Regions from separate parts of the Limnohabitans sp. 2KL-27 genome, predicted to be linked through region 1. Evidence: predicted binding sites of a transcription regulator. Region 1 holds the regulator's gene; the other holds the start of a gene.

What was found. The regulator LexA, encoded in region 1, represses DNA repair genes until DNA is damaged. The targets are predictions, from matches to a motif close to ACTGTATNNNNATACAGT.
Region 2: the regulator LexA is predicted to act here: its motif matches at 6,689-6,706, upstream of LHAB_RS10225 (DNA topoisomerase IV subunit B).

The regions. Positions count from the first base shown of each region.
Region 1 is NZ_CXOP01000002.1:2,045,693-2,055,142, reverse strand. It holds gene LHAB_RS12695 (acyl-CoA dehydrogenase family protein) at 1-316, opposite strand, end outside; gene LHAB_RS12690 (phosphotransferase) at 355-1,440, opposite strand; gene LHAB_RS12685 (Crp/Fnr family transcriptional regulator) at 1,505-2,224, opposite strand; gene LHAB_RS12680 (oxepin-CoA hydrolase, alternative type) at 2,282-3,061, opposite strand; gene LHAB_RS12675 (3-hydroxyacyl-CoA dehydrogenase) at 3,064-4,584, opposite strand; gene LHAB_RS12670 (D-2-hydroxyacid dehydrogenase family protein) at 4,734-5,741, opposite strand; gene LHAB_RS12665 (hypothetical protein) at 5,799-6,137, opposite strand; gene lexA (transcriptional repressor LexA) at 6,258-6,929, opposite strand; gene LHAB_RS12655 (asparaginase) at 7,003-7,971, shown strand; gene adk (adenylate kinase) at 8,035-8,691, opposite strand; gene kdsB (3-deoxy-manno-octulosonate cytidylyltransferase) at 8,815-9,450, opposite strand, start outside.
Region 2 is NZ_CXOP01000002.1:1,530,892-1,540,341, reverse strand. It holds gene LHAB_RS10245 (ABC transporter substrate-binding protein) at 1-779, opposite strand, end outside; gene LHAB_RS10240 (Crp/Fnr family transcriptional regulator) at 923-1,645, shown strand; gene LHAB_RS10235 (DUF1993 domain-containing protein) at 1,698-2,213, shown strand; gene parC (DNA topoisomerase IV subunit A) at 2,221-4,584, opposite strand; gene LHAB_RS10225 (DNA topoisomerase IV subunit B) at 4,673-6,655, opposite strand; gene LHAB_RS10220 (MFS transporter) at 6,778-7,989, shown strand; gene LHAB_RS14680 (hypothetical protein) at 8,085-8,246, shown strand; gene LHAB_RS10215 (class I SAM-dependent methyltransferase) at 8,265-8,810, shown strand; gene dapA (4-hydroxy-tetrahydrodipicolinate synthase) at 8,920-9,450, shown strand, end outside.

The DNA of each region.
Region 1 (9,450 bases):
CAGGCGCCGAGCAGTTGAAGATTTCGGCGGCAAAGGGCACGCGGCCCATGATTTCGCACAAAGGGGCGTATTCCAGGTTGGACAGGCCTTGTGGTGCGCGGGTGGACTTGGGCAAAAACAGGTTCCACAAACCGGCGGCCAAGGCTTTGGGCTTGAGTTCCTCCACGATTTGGGTGGGCACCCAGGCATTGCCCTTGGCGCGGTTTTCGGCGATTTCTTCAAAGAACCGCGCCTCATTGGGGTAAATGTGCTCGTCCATGAAGGCCAGCAAACGGGCCTGCATGTCTTTGACCTTGGGGGTGTATTCAAAATCCATGGTCTCTCTCCTGGGGTTGTGGTTCGGGTTGAAAATGATCAGGCTTGGCAGGCAAAACGCCAGGCCAGCTCGGCCATGGGGCGGGCGCCTGCGCCCGATGTTTTGGCCTGTTCGCTGGACGCCGTGCCGTCTTCGACGCGCTTGGCAATGCCTTGCAAAATGGCCGCGATGCGGAACATGTTGTAGGCCAGGTAAAAGTTCCAGTCCTTGGCCAAAGCCTCGGGGGTGGTGAAGCCGGTGCGCTCGCAGTAGCGGCGGATGTATTCGGCCTCCGAGGGAATGCCCAACGCGGCCAGGTCCAGCCCGCCGATGCCCCTGAAGGTGCCCGGGCTGATGTGCCAGGCCATGCAGTGGTAGCTGAAATCGGCCAGCGGATGACCCAAGGTGGACAGCTCCCAGTCCAGCACCGCCAGCACCTGGGCTTCGTTGGGGTGGAACATCAGGTTGTCCAGGCGGTAGTCGCCATGCACGATGCCGACCAGGGACTCGTCTCGGGCGCTGTCCGGGATGTTTTTTGGCAACCACTCGATCAGTTGGTCCATCTCGGGGATGGGCTGGGTGATGGAGGCCGCGTATTGCTTGCTCCAGCGGCCGATTTGGCGCTCGATGTAGTTGCCGGGTTTGCCGTAGCTGGCCAAGCCTTGCTTGGCGACATCGACTTTGTGCAGGGCAGCCAGCACGCGGTTCATTTCGTCGTAGATCGCGCCGCGCTCGGCAGGCGTCATGCCAGGCAGTGACTGGTCCCACAGCACGCGGCCTTGCACAAACTCCATCACGTAGAACGCGCGGCCAATGACCGACTCGTCGTCGCACAGCACATGCATTTCGGCCACAGGCACATCGGTGCCGTGCAGGCCCTGCATCACGGCAAATTCCCGTTCGATCGCGTGCGCGGACGGCAGCAGTTTGGCCACGGGTCCGGGCTTGGCCCGCATCACGTATTGGCGCGATGGGGTGATGAGTTTGTAAGTGGGGTTGGATTGCCCGCCCTTGAACATTTCCACGCTCAAGGGGCCTGCAAAGCCGGGCAGTCGGGTGCCGAGCCAATCTTCCAGCGCAGGGACGTCGAAGGCGTGGGTGCCTGTGACAGGCCGAGTCCCCACGAAATGGTCGAAAGCACTCATGGGTTCACCCGTCGAGAATCAGTGGCCGCTGCACTCAGCGGTGAAAGGAAGATCCTGGTGCGCGTCAGTGGTCCGCGTTCACGATCAGCAGCAAGGCATCGCGGTCCAGCACCACCAAGCCACCCGGCTCGATGCGGATGATTTGCTCGCGCTCCATCTGCTTGAGTTCCTGGTTGACCCGCTGGCGCGATGCACCCAGCAGCTGGGCCAGCTCTTCCTGCGCCAGTTGCAAACTGATGCGAATGGCTTTGGCGTCGGACAAACTGGGCACGCCGTAGCTGCGCAGCAGGTGGTTGAGCTGTTTGGCCAACCGGGCCCGCAAGGGCAGGGTGTTGAGGTCTTCCACCAAGCCGTAAAGCTGGCGAATGCGGCGCGACTGAAGGCGCAGCATGGCCTCGTAAAACTCGACGTGCTGCGTCAGGATTTTTTTGAAATCCGCCTTGGCGACGTTGAGCGTGGTCGTTTCGCCGTGTGCGTAGCAGTCGTGTGTGCGCCGATCCCCGTCGAAGATCGACACATCGCCAAACCAAATGCCGGGCTCCACATAGGTCAAGGTGATCTGCTTGCCCGACACCGAGGTCGAGCTCACGCGCACCGCGCCCTTGGCACAGGCGATCCACTGCTCGGGCGGGTCTCCCCGTGCCGCAAGCATGTCGCCGTCCTTGAACCGTTTGACGTAAGCGCATCGAAGTATGTCGTGACGAAGTGAAGGAGAAAGGGTTGAGAACCAGCGACCACCATTGATCGCCTCTCGTTCCTCCATTGTCAGAATCGGTTCGTCCATGCTCTGTCCTTTGAGTGACTGGGAATCGTTTTTTTGTCGCCTGGGGGACCAGTCGCTTTAGTCGTATTCGGGTTTTTGCTTGTTCAAAAATGCAGCAATGCCAATGCCTGCATTGCGGTGGTGCAGATTTTTGACAAAGTGATCGCGTTCTCTCGCCAGCTGCGCATGGAGGCTGCTGCCGTCGGCTTCGCCCAGCAGTTCCTTGATGCTGGCCAGCGCGTTGGGGGCCCGACCGTTGATGGTCTCGCACAGCTCCAAGGCTTGCTGCAAGGCTTGCCCTGCATCCACAAGTCGGTTCACCACGCCCAATTGTTGCAGGCGCTCTGCACCGATGCGCTCACCGCACATCAGCAGCTCGGTGGCCAGTTGGCGCGGCACGGCGCGCGACAGACTCCAGCTGCCACCGCCGTCGGGTGACAAGGCAATGCCGCTGTAGGCCATCACGAAGACGCTGTTGCGGGCCGCCACGATCATGTCGCAAGCCAGGGCCAGCGAAAAACCGGCACCGGCTGCTGGGCCTTCGACGGCGGCGATCACGGGTTTGGGGAAGGTGCGGATGGCTTCGATCCAGTTGTGCAGGCCTTCAATGCTTTGCGCTTGGTGTTCAGGGGGCAGCTGGCGGTTGTTTTGCAGGCGCTGCAAATTGCCGCCTGCACTGAAGATGCCATTCGCGCCTGTGATCAACACACTGCGCACATCGTCGCTGGATTCGGCCACGCTCAGGGCTTCGACGCCTGCGGCGTACATCTCGGGCCCGAGGGCGTTGCGGAACTCCGGGTTGCTGAGGGTCAGGACCAAGGTTCGGCCTTCGCTGGTGCTGAGCAGTTGGGCGGTCATCTTCAGTCTTCCGTGTGCATCAATGACAGACCAATCGCACCCCGGCGGCGCAACCAAGGGCTGGGGCGATAACGGGGATCGCCATAGACGGTTTGCAGGTTGAACAGCACTTCGAGGATGCTGTCAGGCCCCAGGCGGTTGCCCATGGCCAAAGGACCCATGGGGTAAGCCAGGCCCAGCGTGACGGCGGTTTCCAGGTCTTGTGGGCTGCAGATGCGCTGCTGGCAAATGTCGGACGCGATGTTGACGATGGTCGCGACCACCCGTTGCGTGACAAAACCCCCACTGTCGCGGATGACCGAGACGGCTTTGCCGTCGCGGGCAAACAGGGCGTGGGCCGCGTCACGCATGTCGGCTCGGGTGGCCGGGTTGGTGGCCAGCACTCGGCGTCGGGTCGACGCATCCACAAAGAGCATGTCGATGCCCACGGTGCGGGCCGGGTCCAGGCGTTCGACCACGGCCACGGTGGTGATGTCAAAGCCCAGCGGTGCCACCAAGGTGAGCGCCTCTGGCGATGGCGAGGCGCCGGTTTCGATTTGGGCGCCCAGGTCCTTGAGCAGCTGCAGCAGTTCCATGCGGCGGGTGGCCCGGGGCGAGACCCAAACAGGTGGAATGCGCTCCACCACAGGCACGGGGGGCTCGGCGGGCACTTGCGCTGCGCCCTCGACGTATTTGTAAAAACCTTCGCCCACTTTTTTGCCGACCACACCACCGGCCAGCCTTTGGGCGGTGATCACATTGGGCCGGTAGCGTGGCTCTTCGTAATACTGGTGGTAAATGGCTTCAATGACGTGGTGCGAGACATCGAGCGCGGTCAGGTCAAACAACTCGAAAGGCCCGAGTTTGAAGCCGACCTGGTCGCGCAGAATGCGGTCAATCGTGGCGAAATCGGCCACGCCCTCGCTCACGATGCGAAGCGCTTCGGTGCTGTAGCCGCGGCCTGCGTGGTTGACGATGAAGCCGGGGGTGTCTTGCGCTTGTACGGGCGTGTGGCCCATTTGGCGCGCAAATTCGGACAGGCGCTGGCAGACGGCGGGGTCGGTTTTCAGGCCCGCGATCACCTCGACCACTTTCATGAGTGGCACGGGATTGAAGAAGTGGTAGCCGGCAAACTGGGCAGGACGCTGCAAGGCGGCGGCAATGGCCGTGACCGACAGCGATGAGGTGTTGGTCACCAGCACAGCCGTGGGGGCCAGTACTTTCTCCAGATCGGTGAACAGGCTTTTTTTGACCTCCAGCTTTTCGACGATGGCTTCGACCACCAGTTCGCAATCGGCCAATTCTTGCAGGCTGGCAGCGCCGAGCAAGCGGCTTTTGTGGCTGGTCACGGCTTCGGCGGTCAGGCGGCCTTTTTCTTGGAGCTTGTTCCATTGTTGGAACACGGCCTCACGCGCTTTGGCCACCGCTTCGGGCTGGGTGTCGTACAGCCAGACCTGGCTGCCCGCTTGTGCTGCGATCTGGGCTATGCCGCGGCCCATGGCGCCGGCGCCGATGATGGCCACTTTGGAAAATGCAAGAGTCATAAATGAAATGAGGTCTTCAGGAGGAGAGGTTTCTCGACAAACAGCCGTTGCACCCAAGGCCAAGGCCCATGGCTTGTGGCCCAGCGCACAGCAAAACACCGAAGATTATCGCCTCAGTTCAGAGGCTAAACACGGGTGGACGGTGCGACTCAGCGGCGCACTTGCAGTGCACCCGGGTTGACGATGTTGGTGGGGGTGCCCTTGATGAAATTCACCACGTTGTCGAAAGCGGCACCGAAATAGTGTTCATAGCTGCTTTTTTCAACATAGCCGATGTGCGGCGTACAAATGCAGTTTTCCAAACGCAACAAGGCCGAGCCTTGCAAAATCGGCTCGGATTCGAAGACGTCGATGGCGGCCAAGCCGGGCCGACCCCGGTTCAAGGCGCTGATCAGGGCGTTGGGCTCGATCAACTCGGCGCGTGAGGTGTTCACAAACAAGGCTGTGGGTTTCATGCGACCCAAGTCCTCACCGGTGACCACGCCTTGGGTGGCTTCGTTGAAGCGCAAATGGATCGAGACGACATCGGACGCTTCAAAAAAAGCCACTCTGCTACTGGCAGCACGGTGGCCATGCTGAACGGCCAGGGTGCGCGACTCGTCGCTGCCCCAAACCATGACATCCATGCCAAATGCTTTGCCGTAGCCGGCCACCAACTGACCAATCTGGCCGTAACCCCAGATGCCCAGCGTCTTGCCGCGCAACACCGTGCCCAGTCCGAAGTTGGCGGGCATGGAGCCCGCTTTCAAGCCTGACTGCTGCCAGGCCCCGTGTTTGAGGTTGCCGATGTACTGCGGCAGGCGACGCGTCGCAGCCATGATCAAGGCCCAGGTCAGCTCGGCTGGCGCGACCGGAGAGCCGACACCTTCGGCCACGGCCACCCCGCGCTCTGTGCAGGCGGCCAAATCAATGTGTCCGCCGACACGGCCTGTCTGGACAATCAGCTTCAAGCGCGGCAGTTTTTCGATCAAGGCCCGGGTCAGATGGGTGCGTTCACGAATCAGCACAATGATGTCTGCGTCTTTCAAGCGCACAGACAACTGCCCGATGCCTTTGACGGTGTTGGTATAGACCTTGGCAGGGAAATTTTCGAGTTTGACTGCGCAGTCGAGTTTGCGCACTGCATCTTGGTAGTCGTCAAGGATCACAATGTTCATCCCTCCATTGTGCCCTGACGAGGTGACCTGTTCAGGTCAGCGGGGTGGCTTTTCGGCTCAAATTCGGGCTTGTGCGGCCTCGAGAGCCGCCAAGCGGTCCAGTTCGGCGCAGACATCGGCCATGCGTCCCGAAATCACCATGCGACCGGCACCCTTGACGCGTTGATCGCTTTCGGCCACCCGCAATACACGCAGTGCGGGCGTGGTCAGAGGCTGAACGCGCAGCGGCTGAGGTGTGGTCCTTGATGCCAGCGGTCCGCAGACGGGCTGGCGGGTGGCCCAGACAGGCCGCAAATAGGCATTGCCGCGCTGGGATTTGGCCGCAGCGGGGGCCGCACGGTGGAGACGGGAGAGGCCTTGAAAAAGACCCGAAAAAGCAAGCAGAGCGATTCCCATGTGAAACCTTTCAAAAGCATGGAGGTTGGACACAGGCAGGATTGCTGAAGGAGCTTGTTGCATCAGGGCCGACAGAACCATGCCGTCAGCGCCCGCCACCTGCTGCAACAAGCAGGTGGGTTACATCAAAAGGGTGTTTCGGATCAGGCCCACGGCCAAGCCTTCGATGTCGAATGGCTCCTCGGGGTTGACCACGATGGTGGGGTAGTCGGGGTTTTCGGGCAAGAGCTCGATGCCACCGCTGGTTTTGCGCAGCCGCTTGACGGTGACTTCATCGCCGAGTCGGGCCACCACGATCTGGCCGTTGCGCACTTCCTTGGTGGATTTCACGGCCAGCAGGTCACCGTCCATGATGCCCGCGTCTCGCATGGACATGCCGCGAACGCGCAACAAGTAGTCGGGCTGCTCAGCAAACAAGCTGCTTTCGATCTGGTAGGTTCTGTCCACGTGCTCTTGAGCCAAAATGGGTGAACCTGCTGCGACACGACCGACCAGAGGCAAACTCAATTGACCCAAGCCGGGCAGGGTGAGGCTGAACAAATCGGACGGTGCCCGGAGTGGGTGGCGGTTGCTGCCTTTGAGGCGAATGCCCCGTGAAGTGCCGCTGACCAGCTCGATGGCGCCTTTGCGGGCCAAGGCCTTGAGGTGTTCTTCTGCCGCATTGGCCGACTTGAAGCCCAGCACGCTGGCGATTTCGGCACGCGTGGGGGGGGCACCGGTGTTGGCGATGGTGTTCTGGATCAATTCCAGAATTTCCTGCTGCCGGGCGGTGAGTTTGGGGCTGTCGGTCATTGCGGTCTCCTTGGGGGACTGGTGGAACTGTTGTTCTATCCAGTGACTGTATTTTTAACCAGTTTTTGAGGCTGTGCAAGTGGTTGACGCAAAAAAAATTCAGAAAGTCGTGGTTTTGGGCACAGGCGGCACCATCGCCGGCACGGCTGCCAGCGCTGCTGACCACACGTCTTACAGCGCCGGGCAGTTGGGGGTGCAGCAATTGATGGACGCGGTGCCAGGGTTGGACGCGGTTTTGCAGGGCGGTTTGTTGGTGTGCGAGCAAGTGGCGCAGTTGGACAGCAAGGACATGGACCACGCCACTTGGCAGGCACTCGCGCTGCGTTGTGTCCACTGGCTCGAGCAGGCTGACGTGGGTGGCATCGTCATCGCGCATGGCACCGACACGCTCGAAGAAACCGCGTGGCTTTTGCAAATGCTGCTGCACGCCCATAAACCGGTGGTGCTCACGTGTGCCATGCGGCCGGCCACAGCCCTTGCGCCCGATGGCCCGCAAAACCTGCTGGACGCGATGGCCGTGGTCTGCGACCCGATGGCACGGGGTGTCCTGGCCGTTTGTGCCGGCCGGATCCACAGTGCCCGAGACGTGCAAAAAGTCCATCCTTACCGGTTGGACGCTTTCAGCTCAGGCGAGGCTGGCCCGCGTGGCTGGGTGGAGCAAGGCCATGTGCGTTGGTCCGACCCGGGCGCTTGGCCGGTGGCGCATGCCCATGCCCACTTGGCTTTGCAGCTGCCCGCTGCCGGTTGGCCCTGGGTCGAGGTGTTGTTCAGCCATGCCGGAGCCGATGCCCGCCAGGTGCGTGCCCTGGTGGCCGCTGGCGTGAAGGGCCTGGTGGTGGCGGGCACCGGCAATGGCACGGTGCACCAAAGTCTCATGTCCGCGCTGGTCGAAGCTCAGGATCAAGGCGTCGGTGTGCGCCTGACCTCCCGCTGCGCCGAAGGTCAAGTTGTGGGGCAACCCGATTTGCAAATGTCGCCCAGAGGGCTCAATGCGTTCAAGGCCCGGGTGAGCTTGATGCTGGATTTGATGGGCCAGGGCTGATCGGCCCCGCAAAGCACAAAGCCCCGCATGACGGGGCTTTGTGCTGGTGTCGTGAGTGAAGGATCAGCTCGCCAGCGCCTCGAAAGCACGGGCGGTGATGTCTTCCACGCTGCCCGTGCCGCTGATGGCGCGGTAGCGGGGTGCGGCGGCGGGATCTTGCTGGGCCCAGCCGGAGTAGTAGTCCACCAGTGGGCGGGTTTGCGCGCTGTAAACATCCAGGCGCTTCTTGACGGTTTCTTCCTGGTCATCAGCGCGTTGCACCAGGGGCTCGCCGGTCACGTCGTCCATGCCAGCTACTTTGGGGGGATTGAACTTGACGTGGTAGGTGCGGCCAGAGGCGGGGTGTGAGCGGCGGCCGCTCATGCGGTCGATGATGGCGTCAAAGGGGACGTCGATTTCAAGAACGTAGTCGAGCTTGACGCCGGCAGCCTTCATCGCATCGGCTTGGGGGATGGTGCGGGGGAAGCCGTCAAATAGGAAACCGTTGGCGCAGTCGGCCTGGGCGATGCGCTCCTTGACCAGGTTGATGATCAGGTCGTCGCTGACCAGACCACCTGACTCCATGACGGCTTTGGCTTGCAGACCCAGTGGGGTGCCGGCCTTGACGGCAGCGCGCAGCATGTCGCCGGTAGAGATTTGGGGAATGTTGTATTTCTGGCAGATGAAAGTGGCTTGCGTGCCTTTGCCAGCACCGGGGGCGCCCAACAGAATTAGTCTCATGGGAATGTCCTTATCGTTTGAAATTTTTTCGGCTTGTCGGGCTCCATGACCGATGCCGGATTGTTATTGAGAATATCACGCCAGCCTCAAAGTTGGCTTACGGCGTCAGCCCTGGTTTGCCGTTCAGGGGATCAGCTGGCGCACACGCGCCAGGTCCTCGGGGGTGTCAACGCCTGGGCCGGGTGCCTCGCGGGTCACATGGACCGCGATCCGGTGGCCATGCCACAGGGCACGCAGTTGTTCCAGTGATTCCATGGTTTCAATGGGTGCGGGCGTCAAGGTCGGAAAGAGCGCCAGAAAACCAGCCCGGTAACCGTAAATGCCAATGTGGCGCAAGGGCGCTGGGTTGGGCAGGGCCTTGAAACCCGAGTCCGACTGGCCATCTCGCCACCAGGCGATGGGGGCCCGGCTGAAATAAAGCGCCATCTGGCGTGCGTCCATGACCACTTTGACCACATTGGGATTGGTGAACTCTTCGAGTGATGCGATCGCATGAGCAGCTGTGCTCATGCTGGCGTCGGGCCGCTCGCGCAGCACGCGGGCCACGTCGTTGATGAGCGCGGGCGGGATCAGTGGTTCATCGCCTTGCACATTGACCACCACCGCATCGTTGGGCAGGCCCAGCAATTGGCAGGCTTGAGCCAGCCGGTCGCTGCCACTGAGATGGTCTTGGCGCGTCAACAGCGCCTGCACGCCGTGTGCCGCACAAGCGGCCACGATGCGTTCGTCATCGGCGGCCACCACAACTTGGCTGGCCTG
Region 2 (9,450 bases), 510 kb from region 1:
GACACAAAGGCATCCGACAAGTCCAGCATCCTGCGGATGGCGGCCACCGTTTGCGGATGGGCCGCCGCCCAGTCGGTCTTCACCGCCATGGCGCCAGCGCCTCCCCGGGTCGCCAGCATGCTCTTGGGTCCTTGCCCTTTGCGAGGGTCAACCACCAGGCGGCAGGCCTTGAGCACTTCACACATGCCATCGGCGGGCGGGAAGGTCATGATCAGGTCGACCTGGCCGCGCGTGAGCGCAGGAAAGGCGGTGTCGGGCGCACCCACGGCCACAAAGGTCACGTCGTTCGCGGTCAGGCCCACATCCGCAAGCATGTCGATGACTTGGAATTCAGCGCCCGAGCCACGCTGGGTCACGCCGATTTTCTTGCCCTTGAAGGACTTGACCACACCGGGGTAGCCTTCTTTTTCTGTTTCCAATTCGGTTTTTGCACCTGCGGCCATGAAAAACACCGGATCAACGAAGCCTGCGGCAATGATGGAAATGGGGGCCTTGCGGGCCACGGCGGCCACCGCCACTTCGGTCGGACCAAAAAACACTTCGATGTCACCCGAGAGCATGGTCTGCATGCCCAGTGGACCGCCCGCTATGGTGCGCAGTTCGCAGCGAATACCCGCTTGCTGGCAGAAGCCTTGCTCTTGGGCCACACGCACCAACAGATTGCCGGTGCCAGGATAGTCTTGGAAGCGGACCACGGACTGCGCCATGGCGCTGGCACCGAGGGTCAAGGCGATGGCACCCAAGGTGGTGCGTACAAATGCAGGGGCAGAAAATTTCATGTCGTCTCCAATGTGGTTCTTTGACTTGATCACCGTCAAGCTCGGTAACAACAATTAAATTCCTGCCGAATGCTGCAAATTGTTTCTGATGTGACAATTTAGGGGAAAGCACTCAAAACAAACCCCTTTCATCCAGACCCACCATGCCATCGCCATCCCCGCGCACACCGACCAAAAGCCGAACCAACAGCAAGCGCGCTCCTGTTTTCAAAGAGCTGGACGCTGATGAACTCAAGAAGGACTGGGCGCAAAACTCAGGCCTGACAACGCGCTCGACCCAAGCGCTGCAAAGCGTGGGCGTGCTGCGTACTTGGAACGATGGCCAGGTCTTGCTCAGCCGGGGCCAACCCACCTCGGCGGCATGGCTGGTTGTCAGTGGCCGCGTGCGCATCAGCGTGATCACCTCGGATGGCGAGGAGCAATTGCTGCGCTGGATGTTGCCCGGTGAAATCGCGGGCTTGAGCTCGGTGTTTGCCCAAGCCACCAATCCGGCCGACATGGTTTCCCATGGTTTGACGCAGGTCTTGCACATCGAACGCGCCCGATTGATTGAACTCATTGGGCGCGATCCGGTGGTAGCGCTGGACCTGCTGCGTATCCTGGGCCTGCGCATCAACCAGTTGTTTGACACCCTGGCCGACCAAGGCATGCACAGCCTGGAGCAACGTGTTTGGGCCGCACTGGAGCGCATTGCCAAATTCAACAGCGTGGCCGTGCCCGACGGGGTGATGCTGCGCGTGAGCCAGTCCGACCTGGCGCAAGCTTCCTCCGCATCACGCCAACGCGTCAACCAGCAGCTGCGGCACTTTCAGGAGCAAGGCCTGATCCGTTTGGGTTACCGTAACATCGTGTTGCTGCGCCGCTGACCCCTCGCCACCACTCAGGGCCAACACAGTCCTTTATTAACCGGAGACTCCCATGCCCCTTTCCATGTCCAGCGCCAGCTTGCCCGTTTGCACCCGCATGCTGAAGAACCTGAGCCACATCCTGACCAAGGCCGAACAATTTGTCGAAGCCAAAAAGATCGACCCTTCAGCGCTCACCACCTACCGCCTGGCACCCGACATGCTCCCCTTTACCCGGCAGGTGCTGATCGCTTGCGACGCGGTGAAGAACGGCGTGGCCCGCTTGTCAGGTCTGGAAGCGCCCAAGTTTGAAGACACCGAAACCACGCTGGCCCAGCTGCAAGAACGCATCCAGAAGACCTTGGCCTTCATCGCCACCGTGCCCACCTCGGCGCTCGACGGCACCGAAGACAAGGAGATCACCTTTCCTGCCGGTCCAGGCAAAACCCGCACCCTCAAGGGCCAGGACTACCTGACAGGCTGGATGCTGCCCAATATGTACTTCCACATCACCACGGCTTACACGATCCTGCGCCACAACGGTGTGGAGGTGGGCAAGGCGGATTACCTGATGGGCGCGCAGGGCTGATTGAACATCACTCCACCCGCGTCACGCGGTTGGGCTTGAAGCCCAGATCGGCCACTTTGCCTTTTTTGGCGCGAGCGACCTTGGCGTTGTTCAGGCTGCGAATTTCCAGGGTTTCCTCGCGGTCCTTGCCACCCCGGCCAATGCCCGCGATCTTGACGCTGCGGGTGTAGGCCGCGGCGCCCGCCAAGCTGTCTTTGGCTTCGAGGTCGATGAGCATCAGGCCCCGGCCGCCTTTTTCCATGGTCTTGAGTTCGCCGATTTCAAAAGTCAGCACACGGCCGCCCGTGCTGGCGCAGCAGACGCTGGTGGCGCTGAGCAGGGGCTGTTTGTCCGCGGGCACGGTGGCGCTGGAGCCGCTCACGTGGCTGGGGGCGCAGACGGTTTCACCGTCACCCAGGCTGATGAAGGCTTTGCCCGCTTTGTTGCGCGAGACCATGTTTTCTACCGAGGCCATGAAACCGTAACCGCCAGAGCCGCTGAGCAGCAGCGTGGCGTGGGCCGGACCTGCAAAGTAGTGGGCAATTTGCGTGGTGGCTTCCAGCTCGATCAGTGTGGTCACCGGCTGGCCGTCACCCCGTGCGCCGGGCAAGGTGGCCACGGCCACGCTGTAAATGCGCCCATTGCTGCCGAAGATCAGCAGCGTGTCCACCGTGCGGCATTCGAAGGTGCCATACAGGCCGTCGCCCGCCTTGAAGGCGAAGCTGGTGGCGTCGTGGCCATGGCCGGTGCGGGCGCGCACCCAGCCTTTTTCCGACACCACCACCGTCACCGGCTCGTCCACCACCTTGACTTCGGCCACGGCTTTTTTCTCTTCCTGGATCAGGGTGCGGCGCGGGTCGGCAAAGGTCTTGGCATCGGCTTCGATCTCCTTGACCATCAGGCGGCGCAGCGCGGCGGGACTGCCCAGAATTTCTTCGAGCTTGCCCTGCTCACCGCGCAGTTCGCTCAGTTCTTGCTCGATCTTGATGGCCTCCAAACGGGCCAGTTGGCGCAGGCGGATTTCCAGGATGTCTTCGGCTTGGCGGTCGCTGAGCTTGAAGGCTTCGATCAGCGCGGGCTTGGGCTCGTCGCTGTGGCGGATGATGCGGATCACCTCGTCGATGTTCAGCAGCACCAGCTGACGGCCTTCCAGAATATGGATGCGGTCCAGCACCTTGTTCAAGCGGTGCTGGCTGCGGCGGGTGATGGTGGTCTGGCGGAAGCTGCTCCACTCCACCAACATCTGGCGCAGCGATTTCTGGATGGGCTTGCCGTCGATGCCGACCGAGGTCATGTTGATCGGGGCCGATGTTTCCAAGCTGGTGTGCGCCAGCAAGGCCGTGATGAGTTCACCCTGTTCGATGCGGCTGGTCTTGGGCTCGAACACCAGGCGCACGGCGGCGTCTTTGCTGGACTCGTCGCGCACCACATCGAGCACATTGAGGATGCTGGCTTTGAGCTGGACTTGGTCGGCGCTGAGCGCTTTTTTACCGGCTTTGACCTTGGGGTTGGTGAGCTCTTCGATCTCTTCGAGCACGCGCTGCGAGCTCACGCCTTGTGGCAACTCGGTCACCACCAGCTGCCACTGGCCACGGGCGAGCTCTTCGATCTTCCAGCGGGCGCGCACCTTCAGGCTGCCGCGACCGGTGCGGTAGGCGTCGGCGATGTCGCTGGCCGGGCTGATGATCTGGCCACCACCGGGGTAGTCCGGGCCGGGGACGATGGCCAGCAACTCGCTGTCGCTCAGCTTGTCGTTTTTGATCAGGGCCACGCAAGCGTCGGCCACTTCGCGCAGGTTGTGGCTGGGGATTTCGGTGGCCAGACCCACGGCGATGCCGCTGGCGCCATTGAGCAAGCTGAAAGGCAAGCGGGCGGGCAGCTGGCGGGGTTCCTCGGTGGAGCCGTCGTAGTTTGGGATGAAGTCCACCGTGCCCATGTCGATCTCATCCAGCAGCAAGCTGGTGATGCGCGACAAGCGTGCTTCGGTGTAACGCATGGCGGCTGCGCCATCGCCGTCGCGAGAGCCAAAGTTGCCCTGCCCATCGATCAGCGGGTAGCGCTGCGAAAAGTCTTGCGCCATGCGCACCAAGGCGTCATAAGCTGCTGTGTCACCGTGCGGGTGGTAACGGCCCAGCACATCGCCCACCACACGGGCGCTTTTGACAGGTTTGGCCGCGGTGTTGTTGTTCGGGCCGCTGTAGGACAAACCCATGCGGTCCATCGAATACAAAATGCGCCGCTGCACCGGCTTTTGACCGTCGCACACATCGGGCAAGGCACGGCCTTTGACAACAGACAGCGCGTATTCCAAATAAGCCCGTTGGGCGTAAGCGCCCAGGTGGTCACCTTCGGGGGCGGCACTGGGTTCGGGGGTCAACAAATCAGTGGTCATCAGGGTCTTTCTTGGCGGGCGCGTTCGAACAGGCGTCTTGCCGGATCAGGGCATTCGCCCGCAGGGGCGAGCTCCCACAGGGAATTGGTCACACGTCGATTTCGATGCTGTCGCCGTGCAGCTCCATCAGCTCTCGGCGGGCGGCGGCTTCGCCTTTGCCCATGAGCTGGGTCATCAGATTTTCAGTGCCCGCGTTGTCCAGCGGGCCCAGCGCGATCGGCAACAGGCGGCGCGTGTCGGGGTTGAGCGTGGTGTCCCACAGCTGCTCGGCGCTCATCTCGCCCAAACCCTTGAATCGGCTGATGCTCCAGCCACCTTCTTTGACGCCGTCCTTGCGCAGTTTGTCGATGATGGCGGTGAGCTCGCCTTCGTCCAGCGCATACGCTTTGGACGCGGGCTTTTTGCCGCGCGCCGGCGCATCCACGCGAAACAGCGGAGGGCGCGCCACATACAGGTGCCCCGCTTCGATCAGCTTGGGGAAGTGGCGGAAAAACAGCGTGAGCAACAGCACTTGGATGTGCGAGCCGTCTACATCGGCGTCCGACAAGATGCACACCTTGCCGTAGCGCAGGTTGCTCATGTCAGGCGAATCGTTGGGGCCGTGCGGGTCGACGCCAATGGCCACCGAGATGTCGTGGATTTCGTTGTTGGCAAACAAACGGTCGCGGTCCACTTCCCAAGTGTTGAGCACCTTGCCGCGCAGAGGCAAGATGGCCTGGCTTTCTTTGTTGCGGCCCATCTTGGCGCTGCCGCCGGCCGAGTCGCCCTCGACCAAGAACACCTCATTGTGCAGGATGTCTTTGCTCTCGCAATCGGTCAGCTTGCCGGGCAGCACGGCCACGCCCGAACTCTTGCGTTTTTCGACCTTCTGGCTGGCTTTTTGACGGGTTTGGGCGGCTTTGATGGCCAGCTCGGCGAGCTTTTTGCCGTAGTCCACATGCTCATTGAGCCAAAGCTCCAGGGCCGGGCGCACAAAGCTGGACACCAAACGCACCGCGTCGCGCGAATTCAGGCGCTCCTTGATCTGGCCCTGGAACTGCGGGTCGAGCACCTTGGCGCTCAGCACATAGCTGGCGCGGGCAAACACGTCCTCGGGCATGAGCTTGACGCCCTTGGGCAGAAGGCCATGCAACTCAATAAAGCTCTTGACGGCGGTGAACAGGCCGTCGCGCAGGCCGCTGTCGTGCGTACCGCCAGCGCTGGTGGGGATCAGGTTGACGTAACTCTCACGCACCGGTGCGCCATCTTCTGTGAAGGCCACAGCCCACGAAGCACCCTCGCCTTCGGCAAAGCTGTCGTGGTTGGCGTCGGCAAAGCCTTCGCCTTCAAACAAAGGGATGACCGGGTCGCCGTTCAGGGTCTGCGTCAGGTAATCGCGCAAACCCGCTTTGTATTGCCACTGCTGGGTTTCCTTGGTTTTTTCATTCACCAAGGTCACCGTCACGCCCGGCATGAGCACGGCTTTGCTGCGCAGCAGGTGCGTCAGCTCGTTCATGGGCAGGGCGCTGGATTCGAAGTATTTGGCGTCCGGCCAGGCGCGCACGGTGGTGCCTTGTTTGCGGTCGCCTTCGCCTGTCGCGCGCTTGACCAGCGGCTCGGTCACGTCGCCGCCCGAGAACACCAGCGTGGCCACTTGGCCTTCGCGGTAGCTGGTGGCCTCCAGGCGCTTGGAGAGTGCGTTGGTCACCGACACGCCCACGCCGTGCAGGCCGCCCGAGAAGCTGTAAGCCCCGCCTTGGCCCTTGTCGAACTTGCCACCCGCGTGCAATCGGGTGAACACCAACTCGATCACCGGGGCGTTTTCTTCGGGGTGCAGGCCAAAGGGAATGCCCCGGCCATCGTCTTCGATGCTGACCGAGCCATCCACGTGCAGGATGACTTTGATCTTTTTGCCGTGACCCGCAAGCGCCTCGTCGGCGGCGTTGTCCAACACTTCCTGAATGATGTGCAGGGGGTTGTCGGTGCGGGTGTACATGCCCGGGCGTTGCTTGACGGGCTCCAGGCCCTTCAGGACGCGGATCGAGCCTTCGGAATATTCGGGAGGGGTTTTGACGGGAGATTGGGTGGCCATGGTGGCGGATTGTAGTGGGATTTCGCACCGGATACTGGATACAAAAACAGTGCCTGGCATTGGCATGGCCTGTTGGCATCTGAGCGACCTCAGGCCCGCAGCACATTGGTTAAAGTCGGGGGATGCAACACAAACCCCTTTCCCTGACCCAGGTGCTGATTTGCGGCGCGGCCATCGTCACCCTGTCCATGGGCATTCGCCACGGCTTTGGTCTGTGGCTTCAGCCCATCACCCAAGCCCAAGGTTGGGGCCGCCAGGAATTCGCCTTTGCCATGGCCATCCAGAACTTGGCCTGGGGCTTCATGGGCATCTTTGCAGGCATGGTGGCCGACAAGTTCGGCGCTTTTCGCGTGATTGCATGGGGTGCCGTGATCTACGGTGTGGGCTTGCTGGGCATGGCCTGGGCCACCGACCCGTGGGTGTTTGCCCTGTTCACCGGCGTCATCATCGGCACGGCCCAAGCTGGAACGACCTACGCGGTCATTTACGGCGTGATTGGCCGCAACGTGCCTGCCGAACGCCGTTCGTGGGCCATGGGCGTGGCTGCGGCGGCCGGCAGTTTTGGCCAATTTTTGATGGTGCCCGTCGAGGGCCTGCTGATCAGCCAAATGGGCTGGCAAACCGCTTTGGTCATTTTGGCGGCGTCGGCGATGCTGATCATCCCTTTGGCTTGGGGCTTGCGTGAACCGGCCATGAATACCCCAGGCCAGGTCAAGCGTGACCAGACCATTGCTCAGGCTTTGAAGGAAGCATTCAAATACCCCAGTTTTCAGCTGCTGATGGCGGGTTATTTTGTGTGCGGTTTTCAGGTCGTGTTCATCGGCGTGCACATGCCCAGCTACCTGAAAGACCATGGCTTGGCCCCCCAGGTGGCCAGTTATGCGCTGGCCTTGATCGGCTTGTTCAATGTGTTTGGCACCTACATCGCCGGCACCTTGGGCCAAAAAATGGCCAAGAAAAAGATCTTGGCCTTCATTTACGCGGCCCGCTCGGTGGCCATTGTGTTGTTTTTGCTGGCGCCGCTCACCCCCACCAGTGTGTATCTGTTCTCTGCGGTGATGGGCTTGCTGTGGTTGTCCACCGTGCCGCCCACCAATGCGGCCGTGGCCCAGATTTTTGGCATCTCCCACCTGTCCATGCTCAGCGGTTTCATATTTTTCAGCCACCAGATTGGCTCCTTCATGGGCGTGTGGCTGGGCGGCTATCTGTATGACAAGACCGGCAGCTACGACATCGTCTGGTACTTGGCCATTGCACTGGGCGTGTTTGCCGCCCTGGTGAACCTGCCCGTACGTGAAAGCCCGATCCAACGCCCAACACCCCAAACTGCATGAGCGCCAACATGCCTGATAGCCCGACTGACTTCCCTCGTGGGGGCGAGCCCCTGCTCGCGAATGCAAGCCAAGCTTCACCCTATCGAGCCTCAACCATGAACCGTCCTTCGGCCGCAGGGGCGGCCTCCCACAGAGCATCCTACAAAAAGACGGGGCTGGGGATCACGGCAGCCCTGCTCCTGGCCACCCCGTTCTGGCTTTATGCCAAACCCGACGTGGTCGTCATGCTGGCCGAACAAATGTGGTCGTGCTTTTGACGGGTCTGGACAGAAAACATGCACGGTACCGAAAACCCCTCGGCCTGGCTTGAGCGCTGGGCCCATTTGATCGCTCCGAGCAGCCGCGTGCTCGATGTGGCGTGCGGTGCGGGACGCCACATGCGTTGGCTGGCAGCACAAGGCCACCGTGTGCAGGGTGTGGACCGCAACCCTGAAGCACTGGCCTTGGCCCAGGCTCACGGGGAGGTCACCTGCGCCGACATTGAAAACGGCCCCTGGCCCTTCACTGGGCAAACCTTCGGCTGCGTCCTGGTCACCCATTACCTGTGGCGACCGCTGATGCCCGTCATCCTGAACAGCGTGGCCCCGGGCGGCGTCTTGATCTACGAAACCTTTGCCGCCGGCAATGAAACAGTCGGCAAACCCTCTCGCCCCGACTTTTTGCTGCACACGGGTGAACTGCTCACGGCGACCACAGGTCTGCGCACCGTGGCTTACGAAGATGGTTTTGAGTCATCGCCAGACCGGTTTGTGCAACGCATTGCGGCCGTCCGGCCCCTGACATCGGGCGACGCACAGCGCTGGTCTTTGCGCCCTGACTGAGACAAGGCTGGCTTTCACCGGCCCCGCCGGGTGAAATTCCACCGTCCACGAGTTCAGCAAGCGGTCTGCAATCGTTAGAATGGGTTTTTTCTGTTCAGAAACACCGGACATGACCACCGAATTTCGCCCCATCCGAGGCAGCATTCCTGCCCTGATCACCCCCATGCTCGAAGACGGCAAAGTGGATTACCCCACCTTGCGAAAACTGATCGACTGGCATGTGGCCGAAGGCACCGATGCCATCGTGGTGGTGGGCACATCGGGCGAATCGCCCACTGTGACCGTGGACGAGCACTGCGAAATCATCCGTGTCTCGGTCGAACAAGCGGCCAAACGCATCCCCATCATTGCCGGTTGTGGCGCGAACTCCACTGCCGAAGCGATCAATCTGGCCAAATTTGCACAAAAAGTCGGCGCTGACGCCCAGCTGCAAGTGGTTCCGTACTACAACAAACCCACCCAAGAAGGCCTTTACCAGCACTTCAAAGCCATTGCCGAGGCCGTGCCGACGCTGCCCGTGATTCTGTACAACGTGCCAGGCCGCACCGTGGCCGATCTTCAACACGAGACCGTGCTGCGCCTGGCCCAAGTCCCAGGCATCATCGGCATCAAGGAAGCCACCAGCAACATCGAGCGCGCC